DNA from 4 places in the Ruminococcus gauvreauii genome. Region 4 is predicted to be linked to each of the others. Evidence: riboswitches for the same ligand, from Rfam matches in the RefSeq annotation. Region 4 holds a riboswitch; each other region holds the start of a gene.
What was found. Region 4 has a riboswitch for cobalamin ahead of NQ502_RS00345 (class I SAM-dependent methyltransferase). Riboswitches for the same ligand answer to the same signal wherever they lie in the genome.

Region 1 (7,813 bases), 1.7 Mb from region 4:
TCTGATACCCGCTCGCTCCGCTTACCTTTTCCCAGCTGATTTTCAATGTCTGGGAACCCCAGGACTGAACTTTGGAAAGCACCGTCTTTTCAGGTATCACAAGCGCAACACTTCTGACTGCGGTATAGGCGCCAAATATCGTCTTTCCGGCGGAATCCTTCTTGTAGGCACGCACTTTCACATAATACGTTTTCCCCGGTGTCAGCGATGTGATTGTCTTTCCTCCCCACATGGTTGTGTAAATATTCTTCGCATTCTTCATTCCGCTGTTATCGGCATAAAGGACATGATAGCCGGCTGCCCCTGAGGGTTTGCCTTTCACGGTGACCTTCATGCTGCCCGCCGCCGTATTAGTCAGACTGGAGATCTCCATTTTCCCCGGGGCCGTCACTTTGATCCATTTTGCATAAAGGGTATAGTCTTTATTGCTTCCCTTTTCTATCATGGTAATCCTGTTTTTAAAGTTCTTGTCTGTATACCAGCCGCCGAAGGTATAGCCGGCTCTCGTCGCATTTTTTAAGGTCACATTCCACGGTCCGCTGTACCTGACGGGATTGCTGCTGTTATTTGTTCCGCCGTTCAGCTGATAGGAAATCTTATAATTGTATACCTGGACGCTGCAGGACACTTTAAACTTTCCGACGCTTGCTGTGATCGTCGTCTTCCCGTTTGCGATCCCTGTCACTTTACCGGCAGCTGAGACCTGTGCCACCTTCGGATCGCCGCTTGTCCATGTCACTGTCTTATCATCCGTCGTATCTTCCGGAAGAAATCCAACCTGAAGCAGCGCCACTTCTCCTCTTGTCAGTGCCATGCTCTTCCTGTTGACGGTGATCCCTGTCAGCGGTACCTTGACATGTACCGCACAGGTAGCCATAATCCTTTTATTCGCTTTTGCTCTCGCTATCACTGCGGCATCGCCGGCACCAACTGCTGTGATCACTCCATCCTCGACGGTGATCACTTCCGTATCACTGCTGCTCCACAAAATCTCCTTACTCGTAAGCGTATTCTCAGGTTCATAGCCCACCGTAATCTCTTCTGTACTGCCGATGGCAAGTGTAATCTCTGACTCACTCAGTTCAATGCCTTTCAGCACCAGACCCTCCAGCCTGTCATACTCTGTCCTTGCATCGGCAAGCACTTTCAGCAGTTCCTCACTAATGAGGGACTTCTGAGCATCTGTCAGTTTATCGTACGACTTTTCCGCTTTCAAAATCGCATCCAGGCTGTCCAGTGTTACATTTCCAATCGCTTCAATCTTATCGATCGTCTTCTGTGCCTGCTGCCTGTTGTTGCGCAGTACAGAGAGTGCCTGCTGTGCTGCAACCAGATCGCTGAAATTTCCCACAAGCTGCTTCTGATTTGCCGTCAGAGAGCGGTATGCCGCACCGACTGCGACGATCTCTTCCTCTTTTTCGAGTGTTACCTCGCCGATTGCCGCAATCATTGCCTCGATTTCAGCCGCGACCTCCACATCCAGGTGCAGTGATGCCAGTATCTCCTCCAGTGCCACCAGTGAATAATAATTCTCTACCAGAGCTTTCTGAACATTAGTAAAACCGTCATACTCCGCCCTTATCGCCTGAATGTCTTCCTCGTCCTCAAGTTCCGCCGTTCCTCCATAATTCGAGATCTTCGTAACCAGCTCCTTGCTGACCTCGATATCTTCCCACTGTGCATTCTGCTGTGCCAACTCATTCAGCACTTCCTGTGCGTGTCTTATCACGTCTGCTTCTTCTGCTGTGATCTCCTGACGTTCCTCCCCGGACAATGCAATATACGCAGCCTGAGCATCCGATACGATCTGGAAACTGTCATCCTCTATACTGAGTGTCTCCGGTATTAACGCAATCAGATCACGTACATTCTGTATTCTTTCCGCCTGTTCTCTCAGCTGTTCCAGCGTCAGCTCCGCCGATTCAAGCAGCGCAATAGTACTTTCTTTTATCAGCTGCTGCTGTTCCCCGGTCAGCAGTTCAAAGGCTGCACGAGCTTCAGCGATTACCGTTTCTGATTCCAGCGTCACCTCGCCGATTCCCCGGATCAGAGCCGCTGCCGCATCGGCCGCTTCCTGGTTTTCCTGTAAGATAACCAGGCTCTCTTCCGCTGCGATCAGGTCGGCATAGTTCGTCACATAAGCCTTATCTTCCTCCTGCAGGGCATCATACGATTCACGCGCCTCCCTTATATAAGGTTCACGGTCTAAAGTCACCGGCATGCCGATGTCCGTGATCAGACTGATCACCACTTCCGCCTGGTCCATACTTGCTTCTAATTGTTTCAGCGCCTCTTCAGCAGATACCAGCTTCTCATAATACGCGCGGCAGGTAAGATTCTTTTGTTCCGTCACACTCATACTGTCATAGATCGCACGCGCCTGGCGGATGACAGAGCGGTCAGAAATTCTGATTTCCTTTCCCAGACTTGAGATCAGTACTCCAAACGGATTGATTTTGTCAAATGACACCCTCCAGCCCGCGTAATATTTCTGATCTCCATACGTCCCTTTCGGAACCGATGTCACGGTTGTCCCGGACAATTTATCAGCGGCGGAAGCACTCAGATACCAGCCGTTGAAAATGCAGCCCTCTTTCGTGATCTCATCTGCTGTCGGCAGAACGATCTCGGCATCCATCGGTGTGAACATGTCCGGCACCGTTACACCTTCCGACAATACTCCGCCGTTTAATTCCAGTTCCAGTGAAAAATCAATCTGACCGAACATGGCATACAGGGTCACATCCTGTTCCGGCATGGAAAGCGTTTCCCCCGGCCGGTACGTCGTTCCCGTTCCGTCCGCCTTCGTGTTCCATGCCACAAACGCCTCATCCCCCGTGGACTGCACAACCGGCAGCAGGACTTCCTCATACGGAGCGTAAGGTTCCGTACCTGTCGCTGCAGAGCCATTGCCATCGTAAGTGATATTGTATGTTTTCGCTGTCATCTGCGTATAACTGCCGTCCGTCATATCGGTCATATCATACAGTTTATTCTCTCCGTTCAGAAAACGGTCGTAGGAAATCAGGGCGTAAAGCGCCTGATCCGTCGCCATTGGATTGACCAGATCACCGCTTCCGCCTCCTCCGTCATCTCCCGCCGTGACGTGTTTGAATCCTCCCACCGCTTCGCTGGAACCGCTGTTTTTCTCCCAGTGCATCAGAATTGCGTCGATCATATTATTGCAGCGTGTGCCGTCCCATACGGCGCCTTTTGTGACAAACCCACATTCTTTTCCTATATTGGAGAGCACAACGCTTTCAGATAGCGGATCGATGCCAAGCTCCGTCAGGGCTACGATCACCTGAGTCGTCGACTCGGTATTGATGTCGCTTCCCCAGCCCTTAAAGCCCCCATTAGCCAGCTGCATCTGGTGCAGCGTATAGATACCGCGTTCCACCGCTTTGATAAACTCCGAATACGGTGTCGCTGCGCCGGACTCTTTGTATTTCAGTTCATCCAGATAATAGGGTGCCATTGCCTGCAGCGCCATTCCTGTGATGTCGGCATCAGCGCCGTTCTCAGCCGCATTGGCGTCATTCAGTGCCCAGCCTCCGATCGTCTTGTCCGAATTCAGGATCTCATGGCGCACGATATAATCCAGCATACGGCCTTCGGTGTTGATATCGCCTTCCTGATAATCAGAAGGTGTCTCGTACAGCTGATACCCGCCGGTATTCAGGGCGATCAGGCTGAATATCGGACCGTTGAGCCCCTGCCAGTACGTGTCATTATATGATTTTGACAGCTTATCCAGGAAGTCATAGCCTCCCACATCTGCCGGTGACTTGCCGAGTGCGCTCAGTGCAAGTATCACCCTGCACCACTCTGTAATCTTATATGCATGAAGTTCGCCGTTCTTACTCTGTACTGTTTCAGTCATACGCTGATAATAGTTTTGGAAATAATCATCCGGTATAAAGTTCAGATAATCCATTCCCGTATACATCCCGCGCAGCAGACTCATCACTGTCCATTCGCCGGCATTTGTGCCATAGGCCGGCTTTTCCACTGTCTCAAGTTCATATCGCGCGGCAGCATTGATATAAAAGCGCAGACCGGGCTTTTCATCTTCCCAGAATCTCAGCTGCTGGAAATTGTCATCCGCATCTGCACTTGCATTCCATGAAACCGCACCTGCTTCCATCAGGCATGCTGACATCGACAAGATCAGGACCAGCATGACCGCAGTCAGCCTGTGTATACAATGCCGCACGCTTCCCCTTCTTCTCAGATTATTTTGTTTTTTCCTATCCATAATTCGTCTCCTCCCTGCCGTAAGTCACTGTCCATATACATGTTTTACTGATTTTTGGCAACAAAAAAAGCATATTTTCTTCACCCGAAAATATTACTTGATTCGATCTATGGCAGTTCTCCTGACTTCGCTTCATCCTTGGGAATGCCTTCCCAGGCTCCTGGCCCAGTGGTATATCACTCCTTCGTCCGCGTTACAGTAGTGGTGACTGTTCCGGATTCACACCGGATTCTCTTTTAACGGATTTCTGCTTTCCTCCCTGCCGAAATCCGACCATAAATACTGATCTTATGAAATTGCTTACAGTATAGCACATCCTTTTTTTCAAGTAAACTGCAAAACCTGCACTATTTTCCCAAAACGGCGGGGTATTCCAAATTGGAATCCCCCGCCGCATTCATTAGTTGATACTTCCTTTTGTTTCAGTTGAGTTAGCGCCCAAAATCTTATTGCCGTTCACGGTACGGTATGCGCGCACCACATACGTATAGGTAATCCCCTTCTTCAGGCCTTTTTCCGTATAAGCTGCTGTATTTCCATTGCCGAGTTGTGTGACGAACTGATATTTCCCTGTTTCCGGATTCCTGCGGTAGATCTGATATCCGCTGGCTCCGTTCACCTTGCTCCAGCTGATCTTCAGGCTGGTAGAGGAAGCTTTTCTGACCGTTACATTTTTCACCTGTGCCGGTACTGGTTTTCCGCTCAGTATATCGCTGTTCGCACCAATGTATTTCGTGTTTTTCACCGTACGATATGCACGTACCACATAGTCATACGTATTTCCGCATATCAGATTGTAATGCATATAGGACGTTGTATTTCCATTTGCAATCTGTGTGACGTATTTCCACGGGCCGCTTTTGGAGGTCCTGTGATAGATCTGATATCCGCTGGCTCCGCTCACCTTTTCCCAGGTAAGTTTCAATGTCTGAGACCCCCAGGACTGAACTTTGGAAATCACTGTTTTCTCCGGCATCGCTTTGCCTGTGATTCCTGATTTCACATAATCTCCAAGCTGTTTCTCACCTCCAAGCGTATACACGGCACGCACAGTGTAAGTATAAACCGTTCCCGTAGTCAGTCCGGTGTCTCTGTATGCCGTTGTTTCGCGTCCGCTCACAGCTGCGATCTCTTTGTAACTTCCTCCTGCTGTCTTTCGGTATACCTGATACCCTTCTGCACCGTTTACGGATTTCCAGGTAACATTCACCGTATTATAATTTACTGACTTTACAGAACTTAATGTTACCGGACTTCTCATCACTTCCTGCAGTTCATACAACTTATCCTCTGCATCAAACAGCTTCTGATCATTCTCTACATATGCTTTCTGCATTCTGGTCAGTTTGTTGTAGGCTGTACGGGCTGTTTTAATTACATCCTCACTGTCAAGCGTCACCTCTCCGATCTGATCGATCAGTCCTATGACCTCAATTCCTGCCACCTCATCCCCGGAGAGCGTCACAGTAATTTCACAGGTCGCAAAGGCGTTTCCTGCTGTTCCATAGATGCTTGCGCTTCCAACTCCAACTGCCTTTACGATACCATTTTTGACTGTCAGCACGTCCGTATTGCTTGACGCCCAGCTGAACTTGCTCATATTGCCGTCCGCAGGCGTAAAATCAATAGTATCCAGAGAGATGCTGCTTCCTTTCAGCATACCGATTCTCGATGCACTGATGGTCACGTCCGTAACCGGGTTTGGCACCTCAACTTTACAGGAATACACGTTTTTGTTCTTCAGCTCTGCTGTAATTGTTGTTTCACCAAAGCCTACAGCTTTTACACTTCCGCTGCTCGAGACGGTCGCCACATCCTGATTGCTCGAGTTCCAGGTAATCGATCCCGTATCTCCTGATGCCGGCCATTTTATAATCTCATACAAAAAGTTTTTGTTCGCCCCTTTTGCAATCTCATAGACCGCCTGCGGGAACGCCACTGCTTCGATAAAGTTCTCATCTACGATTACTTCTGTGGAAGCCGTATGGCTGCTTCCGTCCTTCGTTTTGACAGTCAGCGTGATGACTGCTGACCCTGCCCCCCTGGACTTAACGGTTACGCTTGATGTGCTTGCCGACTCTACGGTCACGATGCTGCTGTCACTTGACTCGGCGCTCACCGTCAGCACATCCGTATGATCAGCCGGAGAAGTACTGAAGCTCAGCCAGCCTGATTTTTCAAGTCCCTGTATTGTTGTGCTCTCCTCCTTGAAGTATACACTCTCCACCGGAATCACTGCCGCCGTCACTTCACACACCGCCGTCAGACGCTCGTCATACGTTGCTGTGATTGTTGCCGTCCCTTCGCCGACTGCTTTTACACTGCCATAGCTGCTGACGGTTGCAACCGTTTCATCCGATGAGCTCCATTTCAGTCGTTTTGAGTCATAATCCGACGTGGACGGAGCTGCCTGCACCGACAGCGATGATGATTTTCCAATTCCCAGCTGCAGTTTGTCCTTATTAAGTGCAATACTCTCTACAGCAGGCACCTCGTGGACATTGACAACGCAGGTAGCTGAGAATTCACCCACTTCTGCTGTCAGATTTACCGTGCCCGCCTTCTTTGCAGTAAAGCTCCCATACATTGAAGAGCCCGTCACTTCCAGGATCCCGGTATCACTGCTTGTCCATTTCACAGAGGTTGATGCCGTAGTATTGGACGGAGACACGATCACTCTCACTGAGGAATTATACTTTCCTACATAAGCATCCACGGTTTCTTCTGTCAGCGTGATACCGGTAATCGGAATATCCAGGACCGTCACATCAAAGGAACGGCTGATATCGCCAAGCGCTGCTGTTATCGTCGCTGTTCCGGCGCTATTTCCTGTGATCTTCATCCGGTATCCCTGTGTTCCTTCCAGGCTGACCACTGCCGGGTCACTGGTGCTCCACTGCACCTCATCCCGGTTATCCGGCGCATTTACAGGCTGGAAACTGAGAGAAGCAGTTACACTTTTGTTGATGTTTAATGTCTTCGGCGGATTGCTGAAACTGAAATCCGTAGCATTAATCTTTTCCACCGAAACATGATAGGAGATACTCTCCTTTCCAATCCGCACGATCACATCGGCTTCACCTTCTGAAACGCCTTTGATGGTCTTATTATTTGTAACCTGTACAATGTTCGGATTGGTAGAAATTGCCGTTGCCGTCTTATCCTCTGTTGTATTCTCAGGAAGAACTGAATATGACAATCCCAGTGTCTTTCCAACCTGAACCTTCAGGTCTGTGCTCTGTCCAGGGTCAATGCCAGTAATCGGAACTTCTGCAACTGTCACTTCACAGCTCGCTGTAAATTCTCCAACAGTAACGGTAATTGTCGCTGTCCCCGCGCTGATACCGAGTATGCTTCCGTCACTCTGTACTGCAACAATCGCCGGATCTGAAGAACTCCAGTTCTCATCGCGCGGATCCGTTGTATTCTCAGGAGTATACAATACGGAAAGTGTTCTCTCCTCTGCTCTGGCGATGGTAACATTACTTTCACTGAAGGCAATCCCCGTCATTGTCACTTCCGGGACCGTCACCTCACAGATCGCCTTCATGCCGG
Region 2 (7,813 bases), 830 kb from region 4:
ATTCCAGTTCCGCTCTGGCATCCGCCAGATTCTGACGCTGTGTTTCCAGTTCTGCGGCGCTGCTCTCAAGCAGAAGTATCTGTCCGTCCACAGCGTTCAATGCCTCCTGCGCCTGCGCCAGCTGTTTTTCCAGCTCTTCTTTCTGAGCAGCAAGCTGTGTCTTCAGATCACCGTCCGGGAGCATGCCCAGCTGCTCATCAATGGATGCAATGCCTCCCTGCAGCTGTTCGATCCCCTCCTGCAGCGCCGTTTTCTGTGACTGAAGCTGTTCCGTCATCTCATCCGCTGCTAAAGCTTCCGCCGCCTCATCGATTTTTGCCTGAGCCTGGTCAAAAAGCCCGCCTTCCTTCAGCGATTCCTCCAGCACCTGCAGAGTCGTGTTCACCATAGTAAGGCCGTTCTCGAGATCCGTCTCATTTTTCAGGAGTTCAGACTGCGCACTGTTCAGCTGGCTCTGCGCCTCCGGAAGCTGACCGAGGAGCTGTTCCTTACCCGCTTCCAGCTGAGATCGCCCGCTGTCGATCTCGGCCTTGGCATCTGACATCTTCTGTTCAGACTCCTCAAGTTCTGTCCTGGCGTCATCCAGCTTCTGCTGTGCCTCAGCAAATTCTCCGCTCACAGCATTCCTGACTCTGTCGTTTACTTCATCAATCTTTTCCTGCCGGATCAGCACCTGAATGCTCTCCTCGACAGTTCCCGAAGTGGAAACAGAAGCCACTCCCTCCAGACTCTCCAGGTCTGAGAGAATCTGCTGATTCGTCAGGTCTGAGATAGCCACGCTGTCCAGCCCGTCTTTTTCCACCGCTGCCACCATCACCGGCATCATCTCCGGATTCAGTTTCATGATGATGGGGCTTCCCACGGTGTCGTCCCAGTAGGAACCGATCTGGTCCAGATTTTCCCGCATCTCCAGACTGACAGAGTCCATGCTCGTGGACTGCGCAAACTGAAGGATCACCAGAGAAAGATTCTCCCTGGAAACCGACTGCATATTCTCAATATTGCTGACCGTCGCCATGGCCTCCTCGATCGGCTTTGTCACGGTCTCCTCCACCTCAGACGGGCTTGCCCCCGGATAGGTGGTCAGGACAATCGCGTATGGAAGATTAATGTTCGGAAGAAGATCCGTGGTCATTTTCGTAAATGATACAAACCCCAGGATCAGGATCAGAACCACGCCAACCACGACGGTATATGGCTTTTTCACACTGAACTTAGATAGCATACTGATACTCCCCTTATCTTTTTCCGACCGACCGGTCGGTTCTGAAGTAAGTATACGCATTATCACATCAAAATGTCAAGTGTGTATGCATATTCTGACGCTTTCCGGAAAGTTTCCCATTCCATAGCAGGCCCTGTCATAGCAAACGAGCTGCCCATGCATAAAATGCCGGGCAGCTCCTCTGCTGTCACCTACTGTACATTCTCCGCTTCCAGTATACTCTGTGTCTCCTGCAGATCATGTACGGTTTTTTCTTTATTCTCCTGAGTTATCGTCCCACTCCATGCTTTTCCATCGACATGAACTTCAGCCTCTTCCACTGCGGCTACATCACTGTCGTAACCGTCGGATGACTTTTCGCCGTCATCATCTGCAGTTATCGTCGCGTATTCCACCTGATCAGTGCTCGATCCCTCCTGATTCTCCGGTTCCGCCACGGCATCGACAGATTCACTCGTAGCTAAACTCTCCGTTTCTTCTGCCTTTATCGCTTCTGCCGCGGCTGCACCCGATACAGACTCAGTTCTCGGTCCCTCCTGCTCCTCCGCTTCCAGTACGGCATCGACAGATTCGCTCGAAACTGAACTCTCCATTTCTTCTGCCTTAATTGTCTCTGTCGCGGCTGCACTCGATGCAAACGCTGTTGTGATCCCCGCTGCCAGTGCCAATGCGGCTGCAACTGCGGTGACCGACGCTTTTTTATATTTCATAATAGATTCAATCCTTTCTTTGATCGCATATCTGCTGAAACTTTTCGCCAAACCCGCTCCTCCCCTGTTTTCCTGCATCTGGATCAGCGTCAGCGCATAAGACGCCCTGGTGCTTATCCCCGATTCTTTTAATACTCCCTCGTCACATGCCAGCTCGATATCCCTGTTGACCAGAACATACATGATCCATACCATTGGGTTAAACCAGTATATGCATACCGTGATCAGCATAACGATACTCTTCAGGATATCCAGCCTTCTGATATGCAGAAACTCATGGAGCAGGACATAGTTAAGCTGTGCCTCACCCGAACATTCAAGTGATGCCGGAAGCAGTATCACAGGTTTTGCCACGCCATATGTCAATGGCGTTGTTATTCTGTCACTCACTCTGACACTGATTTGCCGCCTTATTCTGTGCTGTGCCAGCCATCTGTCAATATTTTCGTTTCCGGCCGGCACAGAAGAAGCAAATCCCCGTCTGCTCTGTACATTCACGATCGTGAAACAGGCAGCCAGGATTACGCTCCCGGTTATCCATACAGCCATACACAAAAATGACGATCCGCTGCGCAGTGCCAGATCAGCTTTACCGCCGCCAATCGATCCGGATGACAGAAAAGAACCTGTCATTTCCTGTACAGGCGTTCGTTCAAACAGGCAGAATATGCTGATGGGCGACGAAAATGAGAATGGTACAAACAGACGAATCACCGGTATCAGCCACAGGAGCTGAAACAACTGCTTCGGCAGTTTGTCAAGCGCCGCTGTTCTCATCACGATTATGGCAGCAATGATACATGCCGCCGAAAGATTCATTTGCAGAATACTCATAATCTCATCCTCACTCCGTCTCTTTTACAATCCTTCTCAATTCTTCCACAAGGTGTTCAGGCAGGTCTTTTCGTTCCAGAAGCGTGTTGATCAACAGGCCAGATGACCCGTCGAACATCTTATCAATCAGTTGATCCACTTCCGCTTTTTGTGCTTTCTCCCTGCTGATCAGCGCATGACACATGAAGTCCGGCTCCGAGCGCTGCACTGCTCCCTTATTAATCAGTTTCTTTATAATCGTATATGTGGTGGTACGCGACCACCCAACTTGCCTGTTCAGTTTCTCCACAAGCTGTTTCGCTGTCATATCACCCTCTTTCCACAATAGTTCCATTACATTCAGTTCTGAATCAAAAAACTTCATCATATGATTTACTTCCTTTCGTCTACTGCAATAGACTGCTAGCATGCCTTTAGTCTACAGCAGTAGACCAGAGAAGTCAATCCTTTTTACAGGATTTATTTTTTCTTAATAAATCCAGGCAACTATTCAGGATTATTGACATCACAAAACGCTGTGTGGTTTTTATCCCACACAGCGTTTTGCATGTCATTAAAGTGGATGAGGCTGCTTCGGTGCAATCACGAGCGTTTATACAGTTAAGAGGAAATATTGAAATTATTTTAGTTGCGGAGGAAAAATAATTCAATTTAACTGTTTACTAACCTAAGCATTCACCCTGCCGTTTAATCTTTGCATAATCCGTATTATTAAGGTCCTTAGCCGTTTGTTTATTCTTGGCATTCCATAAAAAAATGCCTACTCCGTTAATGAAAGTAGACACGAAATTTGTCATACGACAAATTAGGATGTTAAACTTTGCACGGAAGTTTCAACCTTGTACACAATAAGCAGGTTTCCTGACTTATAGATCATCGCTCTATTTCCCCTTCTCATACTCTCGTACAATGGGATTATGAAATATTGCTCCCTAAATACAGTGACCGGATCGCTTGGGATTCGCACCCAATTCCCTCTTCATCAAAAAAACTTTTGTTTCCCCGATGCACTTACTGTGGTAATATGGAATTATACAAGTAAATCTTACCATACCTGAAGAAAGGCGTCAAGTATTTCCATGAAAAAAATTCTTTTTATCGGTGACAGCATCACCGACAGTCACCGGCTGTTTACAGAATCTCCCTTTGATCTGGGGGACGGCTATGTGTCAGTGGTCCGTGAAATGCTGCCAGCAGACAAATATAAAATCATAAACAGAGGCCACGACGGTTTTACGTCCGAGGACGTATGCAAATGTCTTGATCGGGACTGCCTTGCGCTTGCCCCTGATCTTGTCACCCTGCTCGTCGGGGTAAACGATATCCCGGTTGAATTGTATACGGACCGTCCGCGAATTCCCGCAGAATTCACACGGTACTGCCGGCGTATTCTGGAGAATATCACATCGTCCGGAATCCCTTCTCTCATTTTACTGGAGCCCTTTATCTTCTCATCACCAGCACAATACCTGTGCTGGCATCCCTTTATCCGTCAGGAAAGTGAAATTCTCCAGGAACTGGCTTCATGCTTCGGCGCTGTCTTTCTTCCTCTCCATGAACGGATGAATGCACAAAATGATGACCGCGGCAATTCCATCCTCACCACGGACGGCATTCATCTGTCAGAAGCGGGCAGCCGTCTGCTTGCCTCGTCATGGCTTGCATGTGCCGCCCCGCTTCTGTAACACATTACTCCTGATTCATCTCGCGCTTGCGTTTTGTGACAAGGCCGCCGATCCTTCCTGTCTCTTTCGCTGAAAGGGTCCTCCATCCATTTTCCAGTACACGGTCCAGCAGTCCAAGCTCCTCAGCGATCTCATATTTCAGCTGTTCTTCCGGAGATATTTGATGTAGGTCGATATCCTTATTTTTCTTCATAAAAAAGTCACACTCCTTTTCTCTTTGGAGTATGACCTTTTTTTTCTGTTTTATTCTTTATTTCGGGTAACAGTTCAGGACGGCGGGGAAATTGGTGCAGAAAGCTGCGTCAAGCTTGCTTGTAAGTCGCTTTTACGCACCAATTTCCACATTGGATGAACATCCGATGCTTCTTGACCGGCTTTTTCGGTCAAGAAGATACGCCGTCCTGAATAGTTACTATTTTGGAATAATAATTGCGGCTATAATGTATGCCAGAATTCCGGAACCTCCAAGGCATGAAAACAATACCCAGCCGAGTCTCACAAGTGTTGGATCAATGTTAAAATATTCCGCAATTCCGCCGCATACACCTGCAAGCATGTAATTTGTTGATGAACGATATAATCTCTTATTTTCCATTACGATTCCTCCTTATCTATTTTTCAAAATCAATCGTGATATCTCCCACGCTGCATTTCGCATCGATCGTTCTTTTCGCTGCTTCACTTCCGATCTCTATGTCGTCATTTACATGCCACTCCTGGTCCCCATAGGAAAGACGCCCCAGGCTGCATTCGCCCGAAAAATAATAATCAGCCATACTTTCCGTCATTGTGCATGCGATCCGCCCGGCTGAACAGTCAAAATCCGATTCGCTGCTCTCAAGCAGAGCAATACTGATGGATCCGGCCCCAACTTCGAAGTCCGCATCCTCCGCCCTAATAAGTCCGTCACACACGAATTCCCCGCCTCCTGCATCTACAGTCACTTCCTGTGCAGTCAGGCGATCTGTTTCCAGGCTCCCGCCCTTGATATTCAGTTCCGCACTTTTCAGATCCATGTTATCCGGAAGATAAATTCTCGCGACACCGCCCTTACTTCCCCAGCGGCCTTTGCTGCTGACCACAAGTGTATCTCCCTCCGTGCTCACATTGATCTTTGTCCTGGACTGATCGGCGTCAACTTGAATATCTTTATAATTGCCATGCTCGATCTCAAACTTTCCAGCCTTCATATCCACTCTGATCCGGCGGATGTCTTCGGCATCTGCACTGGCTGCCCCGGTGATGTTCTCACTGATGTCCGAGATTCCTCTGTAGTGAAACGGGACAGAAATTCCCTCAAATGTGCCTCCCATGATCAATCCCGCCAGTCCCAGTCCGATCCCGGCGATCATAAGGATTCCGCATGCGATGAAAACCCCTTTAAACAGCTTTTTCATCAGACTCACCTCCTCTTCCGCGGTGCATGATTCTTGAAAACCAGTTGATCACTGACCGGAAAACCCTTGGAGTGACTTTAAAAGTCAGCCAGACGAACACTGCAAAAAGCAAAAGTCCTACTGCCAGAAGCACCATGCCGGTACCGATAGAGATCAGTCCATTCGCGGGTGATACGATACATTTTGCGACTCCCGCCGCAAAGGCTGCAATCCCTCCTGCTGCCAGACCGATTCCCGCAGCGGCAAACGCCACATAGATCCCCAGGATCGCTGCAAAGACGCCTGCCACAAGTCCGAGTATCCCGCCTCCGAATCCAAGCAGCAGCGGCGAAGCAAAGATCAGCAGGATGATAATCAGCGCCCACCTTCCCGTTCCTCTCCTCTGCCTGCCCTCCTGTTCTGCTTTATAAGCAGGAACCTGAGTGCGCTCTTTAAACCGGCTGTCCTGATATCCGTTCTCCGTAAATTCCCCGCGGCCGGGTGCCGTTCCCATTCCTGCCTTGATCGTAGCTGCCACCTTTCCCGGACTGCCCAGTTCCTGAATCACTTCCGCCTCATTCTCCGGGCCGGCTTCGTCAAAATAATCATTATAATATGCGATGGCATCCTGCCGGTCACTCTCCGGTATATCTGCCAGCAACCGGTTCAGCTGCTGCATAAATTCTTTTCTGCTCATTTACCTGCTCCCCCCTCAAAAAGTTTTGTAATCTTAGATGAGTAACTCTTCCACTCCTGTTGATAAAGCTGCAGCTGGACACTGCCCTTTTCCGTTATTTTATAGTATCTCCTGTTGCGTCCTGCAAATTCACGGTCATACACCATCAGGCATTCATCCTTCTGAAGCCTGCGCAGAACGGGATACAGTGTGGACTCGGACACTTCCAGGACCTGACGTACATCCTGTGTAATTCGGTATCCATACGTTCCATCCGTCTCCGTTGACACTACCGCCAGCACAATCGCATCCAAAAGTGCCGCGCCCGTGTTAAAGACCATGCAATCACCCGTCTTTCTATAATATTATATTTTTCTTAATATTGTTTTGTTATTAATATTATACGTCGTATAGTATTATATGTCAACAATAATATTTATAAGATCAATTTTATGACACATTAGAAAAAGAGCAGGCAGCATTTTCTGCAGCCCGCTCTCCTTTTCGCCGGTCGGTCCATAAGTATTTTCTCATACAGACTTGTTTCGATTCATATGATTCCATTTTTCCGTTTTATAAAAGTACAGTGAGAATATCATTGCGACGATCCATCCGATCGGCCATGCCATCCAGATGCCCGCAGAGCCAAATTTCAGCGGAAGGATAAATACAAGTACGACCCTCAGTATCAGATCTGAAAATGTCGTAAACATAAAGCATGCAATCGCCTCACCGCCTCTTAACACACCGTCACAGACGAGTTTGATGCTGACAGGGAAATAGAACGGGGCGACGATACCCAGAAATGTTTTCCCTACAGCTATCACATCCGCACTCGTGGAACTGACGAAGATCCGCATGACGCTTCCGCCAAACGCCAGGTACAGCACCGTAAACGGCAGCGAGACCGCCAAGGCAATCCTCACGCCGGAGCGCATTCCATCCCTGACACGCCGGATCAGTCCTGCACCAATGTTCTGAGCAGAAAAGCTGGATAACGCGCTTGACAGCGTCGTAAACAGGGTGATGGTAAATGTATTCAGCTTAATCGCAGCAGAGTATCCTGCGATGACGGCAGATCCGTAACTATTCACGACACCCTGCACAAACAGGTTTCCCACAGATACAAAGCTCTGCTGTAAAATGCTGGGCACCGCCATCCGTGCGATCCTGCCGAGCATCGGAACTGAAAATTTCCGGTACTCTGATGCCTCTATTTTTCCCAGTCTCCTGAGCAGAACAGCAAACGCAAGGATGGCGGCAATCCCCTGTGCGATGAAGGTGGCCCACGCGACACCGCTCACTCC
Region 3 (7,813 bases), 1.2 Mb from region 4:
CTTGACAGGAACAGGCTCTCCTGTGATAGGCGAGGTATCCAGCTGACTGCTGCCTTCGATGATCACTCCGTCGAGCGGAATACGATCACCGGGACGAACGAGCAGCACGTCGCCGATTCTCGCTTCTTCGGACGGAATCACCAGTACATCGCCGCCTGAGATGAGATTAACGGTTTCGGGGCGCAGATCAACCGCATCCATAATCTGTGAGCGGCTTTTTGAAACTGCCTTTTCTTCGAAGAACTCACCGACGCGGTAGAACAGCATAACACCGACCGCTTCCGGATATTCGCGGATAACAAAGGCACCCAGCGTTGCGATACTCATCAGGAAGTTTTCATCAAATATCTGTCCTCTGGCAATATTCCTGATCGCTGTCCAGATGACTTTCCAGCCAAGGACCGCATAAGCGACAGTATAGATGGGGAGTGTGACGGCAGTTCCAAAGCCCATATGTTCCAGTATTTCACCGGCGATGAAAAGGACCGCCCCGATGATGATTTCTGTCAGGGCGCGGGTGCTTTCCGACATCCCCTTTTTTGCAGCAACGGCTTCATGGCTGCGCACAGAGGATTCTTTTTCGACAATTTCAATACCGTCCTCAATCGCGTTGCAGATCTTCTGAATCTCTGGAATCAGACGCTGCGGCGATTTTGCTGTGAGTTTCAGCTGCTTTGTGGCAAAGGTAATGGATGCACACTCCACATCGGTGAGCTGGTTGATCCGTTGCTCCATCTTTGCAGCGCAGTTGGCACATCCGAGATTCTGAAGGATATAAGTTTTAGTTTTGCTGCTGCCTGCAGAAATAGTATCCTTCGGCACGACGCGAACTTCTGATTCGATGGAGGAGCAGATACTCTGGATCTGTGGAATCAATGCGGCCTGGCCGTCGGCGGATATACGCAGCTGCTTTGTGGCAAACGTGATGCTGGCTGCAGACACACCGGGGAGTTCCTGTATTTTCTGCTCCATCTTAGCTGCACAATTGGCACAGCCGAGATTTTCTAAAATGTAAACGCTCTTTTCGTGGCCGTCATCCGGTAGTTCGGCAGTATTGCCGCTGTGAAAAGCGTGCTCATGATGTTCATGGCCGCAGCCGCAGGACTCATGCCCGTGGTCATGGTGCTCATGCCCGCAGCCGCAGGACTCATGCCCGTGGTCATGGTGCTCATGCCCGCAGCCGCAGGATTCATGGTCGTGCTCATGGTGGTCGTGGTGCTCATGATGTTCATGCCCGCAGCCACAGGTTTCTTTGTGCTGAGGTCCAAGCGATTCTTCCATGCGTTTCATAACTTATCCTCTCCGTTTCTATAATTAAATGATGAAACATATGAATAACTGTTCATATGTTGATTATAAGACCGATCCTGCGAAAAGTCAATATCATTTGTGAAAGTTTTAAAAAATTACTGCACCAGGGGTGATAACAAAATGGAATGGGAAAAACAAAAAAAAAGAGAGAAAAATACAAAAAAGTATGTTATAGTAATTTTGATTTAAAAAGAGTCATAAAAGTTCCTGTTTCAGGATTAATAGGGAAATTGGTGAGAATCCAATGCGATCCCGTCACTGTGAAAAAAGGGTCGACTTCATAACCACTGGATGAAAATATCATATCCGGGAAGGGAAGTAGACAATGCTTTTAAGCCAGGAGACCTGCTTTTATGTGAATGGCAATGCCTACGGTGTATAGGTGTGAGCGAAGCAAATGTAAATTGATTACATGCTTATGCGCACTTATTGTGCGCATTTTTTTATTGCAATGAAGCATTTTTTTTCTGCTTTTTAACCCCTCAGGGGGGATCGCGCTGCAAACACCGGGAGAAAGGCACCAAGAACCTTCCTCCCTTAATTATTTTTGTTTTTATTCTGAAGACGGCGTCAGTAAATTTAGCATTGACTATGGAGAATGAAAAGGGGGACATATGGATATCAAGCAGTTGCAGTATTTTGTGACAAGTGTTGATCTGGGGAGTTTTCATGCAGCAGCGGAGGTGCTGATCACGACACAGCCGAATGTCAGTAAGGTTATCAAGGCGCTGGAAGAAGAGATGGGCATGGTGCTGCTTGTCAGGAACAGAAGCGGGGTTACGCTGACGAGAGAGGGAGAGCAGGTCTACCGGTATGCACTGAGTACGCTGAAGAATTTTGAAATGCTGAATAGTCTAAAGGGAGAAAGAGAAGAGGGACTGACGGTGTGCTGTACACCCAGTAATAATCTGTCAACGCTTCTCGCAGAATTTTACGGGCTGAAAGCGTATAGAAAACCACATCTGGATCTCAGAGAAGGCGACTTTGAAGATATCGTGGTATGGGTGCACCGGAGGAGTGCGGAGCTGGGCTTTACTTACATATCCAGAAGAAATCAGCCGGTATTTGAAGAAAGGCTGAGAACGAAAGGTCTGGAATTCCATGAACTGGCGAAAACATCACTTTTTTTGTTCTGCAGCGAAAAGAATCCGCTGTTCGACAGGCGGTGCGTTTCAGAAAAGGACCTGGAGGCTGTAAAGCTGATTCAGAGAAGAGAGGACATTCACTCTCTGTCGAAGCATTTAGGTGTTTTGAATGGGGAGGGGTTAAACAGATCCGGCAGACAGGAGATCGCCTGTACAAACAGCGATCATTTTTTGATACAGCTGTTGAAACATACAGATTACTGCTCGGTTGACAGCAGTTTTCTAAAAGATAAGTATAAGGAATATCAAATCAAGGCGATTCCTGTCAGAGGAAGCGAAAACAGTGTCTCATTCGGATATATCAAACGAATCAAGGATTCTCTGTCGGAGATGGCGCATGAATTTATCAGATATCTGGAAGAACAGATCGGAAAGGAGAGGTGATATGATAACAAAACAGAAGCTGCAGGAGGATGAAGGATTGTGAATAAGAAACAACTGGGAAGAAGATTGATACAGATTTTAGTTGTGCTGTTTGGCATCAGTTTTTTTACTTTTGGGCTGACGTATCTTTCTCCGGGGGACCCCGCGGAAATCATGCTGACTGAGTGCGGGAACGTGCCGACTCCGGAGCTTCTCGAACAGACACGGGCGGAACTTGGCCTGGACAAACCGTTTCTCATTCAATATGGAACCTGGCTGAAGGGTGTTCTGACCGGGGATATGGGTACTTCTTATTCTATGAAAGTACCTGTCGTGGAAAAACTGACTTCTTGTTTCTGGCCGACCCTGAAACTGGCATTGTTCTCACTGATCATCATGCTGGCTGTGTCCATTCCACTGGGGATTCTGTCGGCTGTATACCAGAACCGATGGCCGGATTACCTGGTGCGGGGGCTGACCTTTATGGGAGTCTCAATCCCAAGCTTCTGGGTCGGTTTGATTCTGCTCAGTATTTTCGGTGTTACGCTCAGATGGGTTACCGTATCGGGGGGAAGTACGGATTTTAAATCACTGATTCTTCCTGCGGTAACGCTGGCATTTTCCATGTCGGCAAAGTATACCCGGCAGGTACGCATTGCAGTGTTGGAAGAACTACGGCAGGACTATGTGACGGGAGCAAGGATGCGGGGCATCAGAGAGAGTACGATTCTCTGGAAGCATGTGCTCCCGAATTCCATGCTGCCGCTGGTCACACTTCTGGGAATTTCTCTGGGGAGTCTGCTCGGTGGTACTGCAGTTGTTGAAATCATTTATAACTGGCCGGGACTGGGAAGCATGGCGGTCAAAGCGATCTCCTGCCGGGATTATCCGCTGGTACAGGGATATGTGCTGTGGATTGCGCTGCTGTATATGGGAATTAATCTGCTGGTGGATCTCTCCTATAACCGGCTGGATCCCAGGCTGAAGGAGGAAAGATAACGTGAAGATACTGAAGTTTCTAAAGTCTCATAAACAGTTTACGATGTTTTCTGTCCTGGCATTGATCATTGTAGGTGTGGCGTTACTGGCACCGCTGATCTCTCCGCATGACCCGTATGATGCGGTGATGTCGGATTCTTTAAAGGCACCGGACGGCACGTATACGTGCGGGACAGATAAACTTGGCAGAGATGTACTATCCAGGGTGATCTATGGCACCAGGTCATCCCTGACGATGACGCTGATCCTGGTGGCGGTGATCCTGGTCGTCGGTACGGCTCTCGGTGTGATCGCCGGTTACTTTGGCGGTGCGGTCGATGCTGTCATCATGCGGCTGGCTGATATGATGATTTCTTTTCCGGGACTTGTACTGGCGATCGCGATAGCAGGTCTTCTGGGGCCCAATATGGTCAATGCCGTGATCGCGATAGCCGCTGTGAGCTGGACAAAGTATGCGAGACTGGCGAGGAGTATGGTTCTGAAGATTAAGAACAATCTGTATATGGAGGCGGCTGTCGTAACCGGAACCAGCACAAAAAACATAATTCTGAAACATGTGCTCCCCAATATGATCACGACGATGGTTGTGACTGCTGCAACAGATATCGGCACGATGATGCTGGAGCTGGCAGCGCTGTCTTTTCTGGGCTTTGGGGCCCAGGCTCCGACTCCGGAGTGGGGGCTGATGCTGAATGAGGGCAGAACTTACATAAGCAAAGCGCCATGGCTTATGATCTATCCCGGTATTGCAATTGTTATCGTGGTGGTCGTTTTTAATATGCTGGGTGACAGCATCCGGGATATCCTGGATCCGAAACAGGAATAGGGAAAAAATTAGAATGAGAACAACGTTATGCGAGGAAAGAGAGGAAGAAATCAATGTATAAATGGATGAAAAAAACAATGGGTCTGGCACTTGCGTCGCTAATCGGCATATCACTGCTCGCAGGATGCCAGAAGTCAGAGAGTGCGGCAAAAGGTTCTGCGGCATCCGGGCAGGAGGCATCCGGGCAGACGGCTTCCGGCGGGGAGGTCACTATCGGTGTGACGAGTTTCGCTGATACACTGGAGCCCACGGAACAGTATTTCAGCTGGGTGGTGACGCGTTATGGTGTGGGAGAAACGCTTGCTAAATTTGATGAGAACGGCGAGATTGTACCGTGCCTGGCAAAAGAGTGGTCGGTGAGTGAGGACCAGCTCACCTGGACATTTAAGATCAGGGAAGGTGTAAAGTTCTCAAATGGCAATGACATGACACCTGAGGCTGTGAAGGCCTCACTGGAACGAACTTTTGAACTGAGTGACAGGGCAGCCACGTTCTTCGATCCGGAGTCTATTGAGGTTGACGGGCAAAATCTGCTGATCAGGACAAAAGACCCGGTGGCAGTCGTACCCGGCAGTCTTGCGGACCCGCTGTTCCTGATCGTGGATACAACCGCTGACACGGATTCCTTTGCAATGAGCGGACCGATCTGTACGGGACCGTATGCGGTGGAGAGCTTCAACCCGACGGATTCCTGTATCGTCGTTAAAAATGAATATTACTGGGACGGCGAAGTTCCGCTTGATAAAGTGACATTAAAGTGTATTGATGATCAGACGACACGTTCCATGGCTTTACAGACGGGTGAAATCGATATCGCTTACAATCTTAAGACTGAGAACATCGCCGACTTCGAAGGTGACGAGAGCATTGAAATTCAAAAGCTGCAGTCACTGCGGTCCACGTATGCGTTTATGAATCAGAACGGTGTGCTGGGAGACATCAGGCTCCGTCAGGCGATCATACGCGGCCTGGATAAAGAGACATACTGCAGCACGCTGCTCGAAGGCGGTGCAACTCCGGGAAAAGCTCCGGTCCCACCGACACTGGACTTTGGATTTGACGAACTGCAGGATGAGAATGCATATGATCCGGAAGGGGCGAAGGCGCTTCTCGCCGAGGCTGGTTATGAGGACCTGGATGGTGATGGCTTTGTGGAGACGCCGGAAGGCGAAGTACTGGATCTGAATTTTGTCATCTATACAAGCCGTGAAGAACTGAATGTATATGCACAGGCAGCACAGGCGAGTCTGAAAGATATAGGTATTAAGGTCACTCTGAATACTGTGAGTTACGAGACGCTGCTGGACATGAGAGATTCCGGGGATTTTGATATGCTGATCTGGAATGTGCTGGTGGCAAATACCGGTGATCCTGAAAAATATCTGCGTGAAAACTGGCACAGCACATCGGCATCCAATCAGACCGGGTATCTTAATCCGGAAGTAGACAGCCTGCTGGATCAGCTGGCAGCAGAATTTGATGAAGATGCAAGAAAGGACCTGACGATTCAGATTCAGCAGCTGATCATGGATGACGCATCGACCGTGTTCTTTGGATATGAGACGACGTATCTGTTTTCGAACAGCAGGGTTACAGGCGTTACCATGTATCCGATGGATTATTACTGGCTGACGAAGGATATCGCGCTGGCTGAATAAAGGAGTATCATATGCTGGAGATAAAAGATTTGACTGTACAGTATGGAAAACAGGAACCTGTCATGGAACACTTTGGCCTTTCGATGAAAAAAGGAGAGATCATCAGTGTTGTGGGAGAAAGCGGGAGCGGGAAGACGACAGTGATACGCGCTGTACTTGGGGCCCTGCCCGGCGCTGGCAGGGTTACCGATGGAGATATTCTTTTCCAGGGGGAATCCATGCTGTCAAAATCCAAAGAAGAATGGCAGAAGATCCGCGGCACTAAGATATCCATGATCTTTCAGGACTGCGGGGGGACTTTGAACCCGATTCGGAAGATCGGCAGGCAGTATGTGGAATACATATGTACTCACAGCAGGATGTCAAAGAGTGAGGCGTGGGGGAAGGCGATTGACATGCTGAACAGGATGCGGCTTCCGGACGGGGAGAATATTATGAAAAGTTATCCTCATCAATTAAGCGGAGGCATGCGGCAGAGAGTGGGGATTGCCATGGCGATGACGTTTGAGCCACAGCTTTTACTGGCTGATGAACCGACCAGTGCACTGGATGTGACAACTCAGGCGCAGATTGTGCGTCAGATGATGGAACTTCGGGATACATTTGGAACCGGTATCATCATTGTCACTCATAATCTGGGAGTGGCATCTTATATGGCGGATCAGCTGATCGTCATGCAGTATGGGAAGGTGGTTGACAGCGGTACGCGAGATGAGGTCATGAACCATCCTTCCAGTGAGTACACGAAGGATCTGCTGACAGCTGTTCCGGAGATGGGAGGTGAGCGTTTTGTTTCGTGATGCCGATATTGTACTGCAGGCGAAACATATCACAAAGGTGTATCCGGCTTCCGGGAAACGCAGCCTGACGGCCTGCAATGATATCAGCCTGAATGTCTATAAAGGAAAGACGCTTGGTATCGTCGGAGAGAGTGGGTGCGGCAAATCTACCTTCGTGCGTATGTTGATGCAGCTGGAGAACCCGACAGAGGGAGAAATCCTTTATCATGGAAAAGATCTGCTCAGTGTCTCCGGACGGGAGAAAAGAAACAACAGGCGCCACATGCAGATGGTCTACCAGGATCCGCTTGCTTCTTTTGATCCGAAGATGAAAATCATAGATATTCTGACAGAACCTCTGCTGAACTTTGGAATGCTGAAGAAGCCTGACAAAGCGAAAAAGGCGAAAGAACTTTTGAAAATGGTAGATTTATCAGAAGAATTTCTGTACCGTTATCCGCATAATATGAGCGGAGGCCAGCGGCAGCGCGTCAGCATCGCACGCGCACTGTCACTGGAACCGGAGATTCTTGTATGTGATGAGGCGACTTCCGCACTCGATGTCTCAATCCAGAAGAACATCATAGAACTCCTGGTGCGTCTGCAGAAGGAAAAACATATCAGTATTGTTTTTATCTGTCATGATATTGCTTTGGTTCAGTCCTTTGCACATCAGCTGGCGGTAATGTACCTGGGGAATATCGTAGAAGTAATACCGGGGGACGAGGTGGC
Region 4 (7,813 bases):
CGCCTCTCTCTCCCACAATCGTGTCATATCCGTCAGGAAGTTCCATGATGAATTCGTGGGCATTCGCCGTTTTTGCCGCTTTTATCATCGCCTCATCGGAGGCTTCTGGATTTGCCATCTTGATATTTTCTCTGATCGTTCCATAAAACAGATAGGATTCCTGGAACACCACCGCAATTTTGCTGCGCAGAAACTCGATGGAAAAATCCCGAAGATCCATTCCGTCCAGAATAATACTGCCGGAGGAAACATCATAAAAACGAAGCAGAAGGTTCACAATTGTAGACTTTCCGGAACCCGATTTTCCCACAATGGCTGTAATCTTTCCTGAGTCAAACTGCAAATCAATATTCTCCAGTACATCTGCGGAACTCTTATCGTAATGAAAGAATACCTGATTCATGGAAATCTCCGGGAGCTTCCCGGTGAGCTGATTCGGACCTTTTCCATCCTTCAATGCGACCGGTTCATCCAGCACCGCAAACAGCTCTTCTGCAACGGAGAGTCCCAGATAACTGCTGTGCCAGTATGTATTCATATCATTCAGGGGCTTCATACATTCACCTGCCAGGAACAGAATGATCAGGAGACTTCCATAGGATAGCTTTCCCTGAGCCATGTGATACGCTGCAATGGCGATGCTGGCTGCCGTTCCGATGGCCGTACACGTAACGATCACTGCTGAGTCAGACAGGGAAATTCCCAGATTTTTCATGGATTCTCCTGCAAATCCCCAGGCACGCTCCGCCAGCTTCTTTCCTTCCCGTTTGCTGACTCCCATGGATTTCAGCGTATTCATACCCTGCATGCTGTCGATATACTGAGCATTCAGATCTGCATAATCCTGCCAGTATTCAATCATAACTTTAGATACTGCCGGCATGAATAAATGGGGAACTACGATGGCTAAAATCGCCATAATCAAAACAAGAAGCCCTACTGCCCAGTCCAGTGTCCACAGATAAACCGTAGAAAACAGCGTTGTCACAAATACCACAACCGTCTGCGGCAGGTACTGGACCAGAAACGCCTCAAAAGACTCGACCCCGTCTGTGATCAGTGACTGCAGGTTTCCCGTCCGTTTGTCGTTTCTATAGGACGGTCCCAGCTGCATCAGTTTTACCAGCATCGTATTCCTGATGACCGCCTTTACCTTGGCCGCCATCTTTTTCGCGTATCCTTCCTGATATCGTACCAGAAATGACCGGAACAATAATGCCAGCAGGCATATTGCCAGATATCCCAGCACAGCCGACAGCTGCTTTTTATCAAATACAGCTGTGACGCCCTTTGCAAGGCAAAATGCCTGTATAAAACTGCACGCAACCATGGATAGTCCCAATATGACCTTGACTGCAACATCTCCCGGTATCTTTTTTAGAAATTCAATCAGTCTTATGTATTTTCCCATAATCGTCCGTTATTTTTCTGCGCCCACCATAAAGGCCGGTGTCAGTTTATTGAGTTCCTTTCCTTTTTCATCCCAGACTTTATCGATGATATTCGGCTCCGCAAATACTCTTGCAAATCCCAGTGACATCAGATATTCCAGATCCCACAACGGGCGAACCTTATCACTCATGAAGAGCTGACGGCTCAGTTCATCTCCTTTCTGTGGATTTGCATGAGCATGTACGTTCCGTCCGTATTTTTCATTAATTCTGGCTTCATTGTCCCGGTATCGTTTTCCAAGTTCCTCGTCGTACAGATAAAGATACCAGCACGCATCAAATACCAGCAGCCTGCCTCCCGGCTTCAGCACCCGTTTCCACTCCCTGTACGCTTTCTGAGGATCCCCCAGGGTCCATGTTATATTTCTGCTGATCACCATATCAAAGGTATTATCCGGAAACTGCAGGTCCTGACAGTCCATCGTCTGCAGTACTGCGTGCTGTCCCCGGGCTTTTACGTTTTCCTCTGCACAGGAAATCATATTTTCGGTAATATCGATTCCCGTCACCTCATGTCCCTCTTCCCCCAGAATGACCGGAAAAAATCCCGGACCGCATCCCGCATCCAGAATTTTCAGAGAGCCGCTGCGTGGTACATAATCCCGAATCAGTGCCTTCCACGCCTCGCACTGCGGTCCGTCCAGTTCCTCCTGAATTCCACGGCTGTAGACCTTCGCCTCACCCTCCCAATAATCTTTGATCTCGCTGTTCAGTTCCATGTTGTCCTCCTTTTCATCTGGTTGTCTGTGCTTTAAATAAAAAAAAACGGCCCACTACGGCCGTAAACACACAAATAACATATGCTCCTTATACACCGTAAGAATCATAACTACTTCTGTGCAAGCAGTTCTCCTGACTTAAGATCATCACATTCTCCCACCTTCCCGGGTAAATACCCAGTGGCACTTTGAAAGAATGCTCCCTAACACAGTGACGGGATCGTACCGGATTCTGACCGGTTTCTCTATTAATCCTTTCGGAACTTGCACAGTTTAACTATAAAATTGTATTAAATTTGCTCTTTTATGAGAATATCACCTTTTTTATCTGAAGTCTACAATTTTTTTCGCTTAAATTCATTCCATTTTGTTATATCAATTACAGCATTGCATAACACCCGTACGCGTTTTCATCACCCGGATTCTTATGTTGTACTGCGGTGCTTCGTATCCGTCTGCACTCTCGTCAATCGCTCTCCCTCTGCATTAAATACATGTATCTTCTCCTGCTTCAGACGAACATATATCTCATGTCCAATTTGACCGGGGAAATCAGCATTCGTCATTACCGTAAGATTCGGTATGCCGGACGCAGTAAGAAAAACAGCCACCTCACGCCCTGTATTCTCCAACAGGTCGATTTCCATCCGGATGGCGCCAGGTTCTTTCTTTGAAGCAAGCTCAATGTGTTCCGGACGGATACCAGCCTTAAGCGGTTCTTGTAATTGCTCCCCAGGCAAACCACTTATGTCTATAGGAATACGGGCTTCACCCAGAGTCAGAAAATGCTGTGCATGATATGACACAATCCTGGTATCCCATATATTCATATTGGGAGAGCCTATAAATCCGGCAACGAAAAGGTTAGCCGGATTTTGATAAATCTCCTGCGGCGTCCCAAACTGCTGTAAAACGCCGCAATTCATTACAGCAATACGTGTCCCCATTGTCATAGCTTCGATCTGGTCATGTGTAACATATATTGTTGTTACACCCAATTCCCGCTGAAGCGTTATAATCTCCCGGCGCATCTCTGTGCGGAGTTTTGCATCCAGATTTGCCAGCGGTTCATCCATCAAAAAAAGCTTAGGCCTTCTCACCAATGACCGCGCAAGAGCCACACGCTGACGCTGTCCCCCTGAGAGTGCACCGGGCTTCCGTTCCAACAGAGTGTCCAGTTCCAGCTTTTTTGCCACCTCAGCTACCCGTGCCGCTGCCTCCTGCTTTTTGGTATGGTGCATTTTGAGGGGGAACGCAATATTATTCTTTACCTTCATATTCGGATAGAGGGCATAATTCTGAAATACCATTGCAATGTCACGGTTCTTAGGCGGTACTTTATTAACTACCCTGCCATCCATCATGATCTCGCCGCTGCTGATGCCCTCAAGTCCCGCAATCATACGAAGCAGTGTAGTCTTTCCACAGCCGGAAGGCCCCACGAAAACAATAAATTCACCCTGTTCTATTTCCATATCCATATTGATAACGGCGTGTACATTGCCTGGATACCACTTATTTACTTTGTGTATTTGCAGGCCGCCTGCCCGAACTTCATTTTCCATAAACAGCTCCTTTTATATTTTAGTCCTTCATTCCAGAAGATATAATGCCTTGTTCAAGATATTTCTGCCCGAACATAAATATCAGAAGCGGCGGCATAAGTGTAATCAGTGATGCGATCAGCGATACTCCCGCATTGTCCGCGGTGATATTCGCCATATACAGAGACAACGGCCAAAGTGTCTGATCCTTTAAGAATGCCTGAGGTGCCTCCATTGCGTTCCAGTACTCCAGAAATCCCAACACAACTGCGGAGAGGATACCCGGTGCGCCGAGAGGTATACCCAATCTCAAAAATGTCTGGATAGGAGAAGCACCATCCACAGCTGCTGCCTCAGTAACCGCCCCCGGTATCGTCATAAAGAATCGGGTCATGATGAATACCGGAAGGGTTGATGCGGCGCCTGGCAGAATAATGGCCCATGCGGTATCAATAAGGCCTAACTTATTCAAAACCAGATAACTGGAAACCATAGTCACTTGAAAAGGCATCAGCATAAGGACAATATATAAGGTGTAAAACACTTTTTTTCCGCGAAAGTCAAAACGTGCAAATGCCCATGCCGCAGGAGCGCCCAAAACAATATGGCCCAATATAATGGGAAAGACCTGTTTACAGGAATTCCAGAATACATTAAAAAATTGAGGTGTATCAAACAACAGCTCCGCATAAGCCTGGAAGGTCGGGTAGCGTGCAAAAATCGGCCATGCAGCGAAGCCATCACCACTTTCTAAAACCGGGGCAAGGTTCCCGGACAACTCCCCGGGTCCCATAAGTGTACCGGATGAAAGCATCCACAGCGGTACCCATACAAAAGCTGCGATCATAAAAAGAATGAGACAGATAAAAATTTTTTTCAAGAGCCGTCACCTCCACTCATGATCTTCTGCAGCAGCATAATCAAAGTAAATACGATAAGTGCCATCATCACGGCCCCGGCGCACATTTTATCCACGTCCAAGCTGCTGTACCAGTTATTAAACAAATGCTGAAGCATATAAATGCTATTATCGGGATAGCTGCCTGCAATGAGATAAGCTTCCCTGAATACCTTGAACGAATTGAGCAGGGACAGCACCGTGACTGTGAACAACGTCGGCAGCAGATTGGGCATCGTGATCTTTATAAGCCGTTTTATGCTGCCCGCACCGTCTATCTGTGCGGCCTCATACAGTGCCGGATTGATAGCACTGATCCCTGATAGCCATAGCACCATGTCATACCCAAAGTTTTTCCATATATACGCAAACGTTAAAACTGCAAATGCAGCTTTACTGCCAATCCAGTCAATCGAAGTTACATCCAGTAAAGACAGGATTCCATTGATTAATCCGTTTCTATGGAAAATCACCCTCCACAGCAGAACAATTGAGGCCACAGGTATTGCCATTGGCATTAAAAACGTTGTTTTGAAAATCCCATGCTTTTCCTGAAATGTAGTAAGCATCAATGCAACAACTAACGATATGATAAGCAATAGTGGTATGCAAACGAATATAAACTTTGCAGTATTGGCCGCTGCCAATTGGAATGCACTGTTACCCAGCACAGATATGTAGTTTTGGACTCCAACAAACTGATTGCTTACAGCGGAGAAAAAAGAACGCCGCAGTGCGTCCACAAGCGGAATGAGTACCATTACACTCACGGCAAACAAACTCGGTGTCAAAAACAGCCACGGTACGATACGTTCTTTTAACGGTGCCTTGTATTCATGTTCGTTTTGTTGTTTTTTCCTGTATAAGTATTTGGGCTTCCTCGCCGCTTTCGGCAAAGGTATATTCTTTTTTCGGCAGAGAAGAGTTTTTATCAACAGAGAACCTCCTTTCATGGGATACAAAGCCAGGCTTTCCTTCTTGCCAATGGAGCATGAAGTCGATGCAAAGCCACAGACAGGGCATGAAATACATAACCTTGCCAATCGAAATATTGTTGTATGACACTATTTTTACAGATATCAGACAAAGTGACAGTGTATAGATCACGCAGCTCAGAACCAGGCCCGAATACGAGCGTATTGATGTCATCCTGGCCGCTATTACCACAAGGACAGAAGCAAATAAAGAAAACAACAGCAGTAAAAACGCTGCATTCCAAAGCTCCTTATCCCGGAAGGTCGGGGCTGCCGACATCCATGCAGCAAGATTTCCCCAGTGATCCAAAAATAAATTTTTCCAAAATTTAAAGTCAGACCACCTTGAAGGGATAAAGATTGAAGGGATATCCGGAAAATCAATACAGATCACTAATCCGGCCAAGGCGATCAAGGCAAGCGGCAGATAGGAAATCATCCACACCGGATAGTGCCGAAGCTTTCCTCCCCGCTTAATCAACCTTATAACAATACCAAACGCCAAAACCATAGCCGGAAGCCGGTAAATCATGCCAAACACCCACCCCATCAGCGGTAAATCGAGAATGGTACCTCCTGTGAAGTCCGAAGCCGTAAGATAACGCTCTGCCATCTCCCGCGTTCCGCCATCAGAAAATATTAACTGCATATTTGACAGTGTATCACTGGATTCCTCCTCTGCCTGCCGGAATACCCTTGATGTATCATCATCGAATACACCACGAACATATAATACCTCCCCCTCAATCTTAATCTGCATACCGAGCACATTCGTGCTTCCCCATAATGAAAAAGCCAATTCTGAGCTGATGGCGCAGCCCGCTGTATCAGACTGCGAGGGTAAAGAACCAACGAGTACGGTTTTTGACGTGATATCTTCACAGGCTCCAAAAACAACAACCACATCCGCAGTCGTACTCCCCATATCTGCATCCATGATCTCCTGTGCGGAATATACCTGCCACAGCGTGACCTCCGGCTGCTTTGCAAGGCCATCCTGCTTTGCATATTTTTGCTGCCTGACAAGGGCAGACGGACTGACACCACCAGTTTCCCATCGTACGCTGACACTTGAGCATAAGCCAATAGCCGCAATAAAGAATGAGCAGGCCATACACCAAACGAAAGCTGCCAGTATTCCCGTTACTGTGAGAGCCCGGTAATTCATAGAATTGTTAGCCTTCAATGCGAACTCTGTCTCCTTCCGAAATAGTCTTATTTGAGCTCGTGATCACCTTATCCGAGTAGGTCAGAGCATTTTCTGTACTTTCAATGCTCATCATCTGCCCGTCCCTGTCCTTGACGATGATATCAACCCGTGAAGTAACCCACTCGATTCCCATCACAGTATTTTGTTTACGGATTACGAGAACATGGTCACCGCGAGAGTCTCTTCTCAGTGCGGTCAACGGCAGGCAGTTCTGATATGTCTCACTTTTTTTGTTCAAAGAAAGCTGTGCAGACATGCCGGGGGTATATTTACCGTCGGGGAGGGTAACCGTCACCGGAACCATGTTATCCTCATCAGCTGTTCCCATGGCTGCTATCTTCACATCCAGCTTCTGAGTGCTGCCGTCAAGTCTATAGCTAAGTTCCCCAGTATCATTTACCGAAAAGTTCTCGGCATTCTCTTTATCCAGGCTCCCTTTAAAAGCAAAACCCACGCCATTGTTGGACAGTGTAACTACTTCAACATCCGCTTCCGTTTTTGAACCCTTTTCCAAAGTTTTCAAAACCGTACCGGAAACCGGAGCCATAACATGACCACCATTGTCTATGATTTCTTTCAGTGTGTCACGTAACTTTTCCTTTTCTGACAACTCTGCCTTATAGGTGACACTCTCAATTTCTGCCTCAGTCTGCGATTTAGCCTTGTTTTCCTGAGCCTTTTTCAATGCTCGCCGCGCCGCTTCAATGTTTTTTTCGGCAGCGTAGAGTTCCTCATCCTTTGAGTCTTCAAACTCTCGCTGGGCACTTATTAGCGCGCTCTCTGCAGCTTCAATAGCAGCCTGAGCATCCATAACCGCAGCCTCATCTGAAAAATCTGTACGGTTTTCTGCCGCAGAAAGTTCCTCATCGGCCTCAGAAAGTGCGTTGTCCCAGCGCGTCTTGATAGCTTCAAGGTTTTGAACGGCGCTATCGTAGGCAGGCGTTCCCTCCTCAACCTCTGAAAGCACTTGCTGTGCCGCGCGAACCGCATCATCCCCAGATTCTTGAACATTCTTCC

Region 1: another riboswitch for cobalamin. It lies ahead of NQ502_RS12145 (InlB B-repeat-containing protein); the one in region 4 lies ahead of NQ502_RS00345 (class I SAM-dependent methyltransferase).
Region 2: another riboswitch for cobalamin. It lies ahead of NQ502_RS04390 (BlaI/MecI/CopY family transcriptional regulator); the one in region 4 lies ahead of NQ502_RS00345 (class I SAM-dependent methyltransferase).
Region 3: another riboswitch for cobalamin. It lies ahead of NQ502_RS14260 (LysR family transcriptional regulator); the one in region 4 lies ahead of NQ502_RS00345 (class I SAM-dependent methyltransferase).

The regions. Positions count from the first base shown of each region.
Region 1 is NZ_CP102290.1:2,517,818-2,525,630, reverse strand. It holds gene NQ502_RS12145 (InlB B-repeat-containing protein) at 1-4,258, opposite strand, end outside; cobalamin riboswitch at 4,353-4,551, opposite strand; gene NQ502_RS12140 (Ig-like domain-containing protein) at 4,659-7,813, opposite strand, start outside.
Region 2 is NZ_CP102290.1:895,030-902,842, forward strand. It holds gene NQ502_RS04380 (efflux RND transporter permease subunit) at 1-1,225, opposite strand, end outside; gene NQ502_RS04385 (M56 family metallopeptidase) at 1,417-2,769, opposite strand; gene NQ502_RS04390 (BlaI/MecI/CopY family transcriptional regulator) at 2,780-3,136, opposite strand; cobalamin riboswitch at 3,604-3,799, opposite strand; gene NQ502_RS04395 (SGNH/GDSL hydrolase family protein) at 3,849-4,454, shown strand; gene NQ502_RS04400 (small, acid-soluble spore protein, alpha/beta type) at 4,459-4,647, opposite strand; gene NQ502_RS04405 (PspC domain-containing protein) at 4,867-5,049, opposite strand; gene NQ502_RS04410 (DUF4097 family beta strand repeat-containing protein) at 5,066-5,851, opposite strand; gene NQ502_RS04415 (DUF1700 domain-containing protein) at 5,835-6,527, opposite strand; gene NQ502_RS04420 (PadR family transcriptional regulator) at 6,524-6,847, opposite strand; gene NQ502_RS04425 (MATE family efflux transporter) at 7,037-7,813, opposite strand, start outside.
Region 3 is NZ_CP102290.1:3,000,659-3,008,471, forward strand. It holds gene NQ502_RS14255 (heavy metal translocating P-type ATPase) at 1-1,290, opposite strand, end outside; cobalamin riboswitch at 1,496-1,678, shown strand; gene NQ502_RS14260 (LysR family transcriptional regulator) at 1,926-2,840, shown strand; gene nikB (nickel ABC transporter permease) at 2,880-3,818, shown strand; gene nikC (nickel transporter permease) at 3,820-4,644, shown strand; gene NQ502_RS14275 (ABC transporter substrate-binding protein) at 4,698-6,302, shown strand; gene NQ502_RS14280 (ABC transporter ATP-binding protein) at 6,314-7,102, shown strand; gene NQ502_RS14285 (ABC transporter ATP-binding protein) at 7,092-7,813, shown strand, end outside.
Region 4 is NZ_CP102290.1:69,107-76,919, forward strand. It holds gene NQ502_RS00340 (ABC transporter ATP-binding protein) at 1-1,411, opposite strand, end outside; gene NQ502_RS00345 (class I SAM-dependent methyltransferase) at 1,421-2,170, opposite strand; cobalamin riboswitch at 2,277-2,453, opposite strand; gene NQ502_RS00350 (ABC transporter ATP-binding protein) at 2,596-3,735, opposite strand; gene NQ502_RS00355 (carbohydrate ABC transporter permease) at 3,755-4,594, opposite strand; gene NQ502_RS00360 (carbohydrate ABC transporter permease) at 4,591-5,547, opposite strand; gene NQ502_RS00365 (hypothetical protein) at 5,447-6,772, opposite strand; gene NQ502_RS00370 (hypothetical protein) at 6,762-7,813, opposite strand, start outside.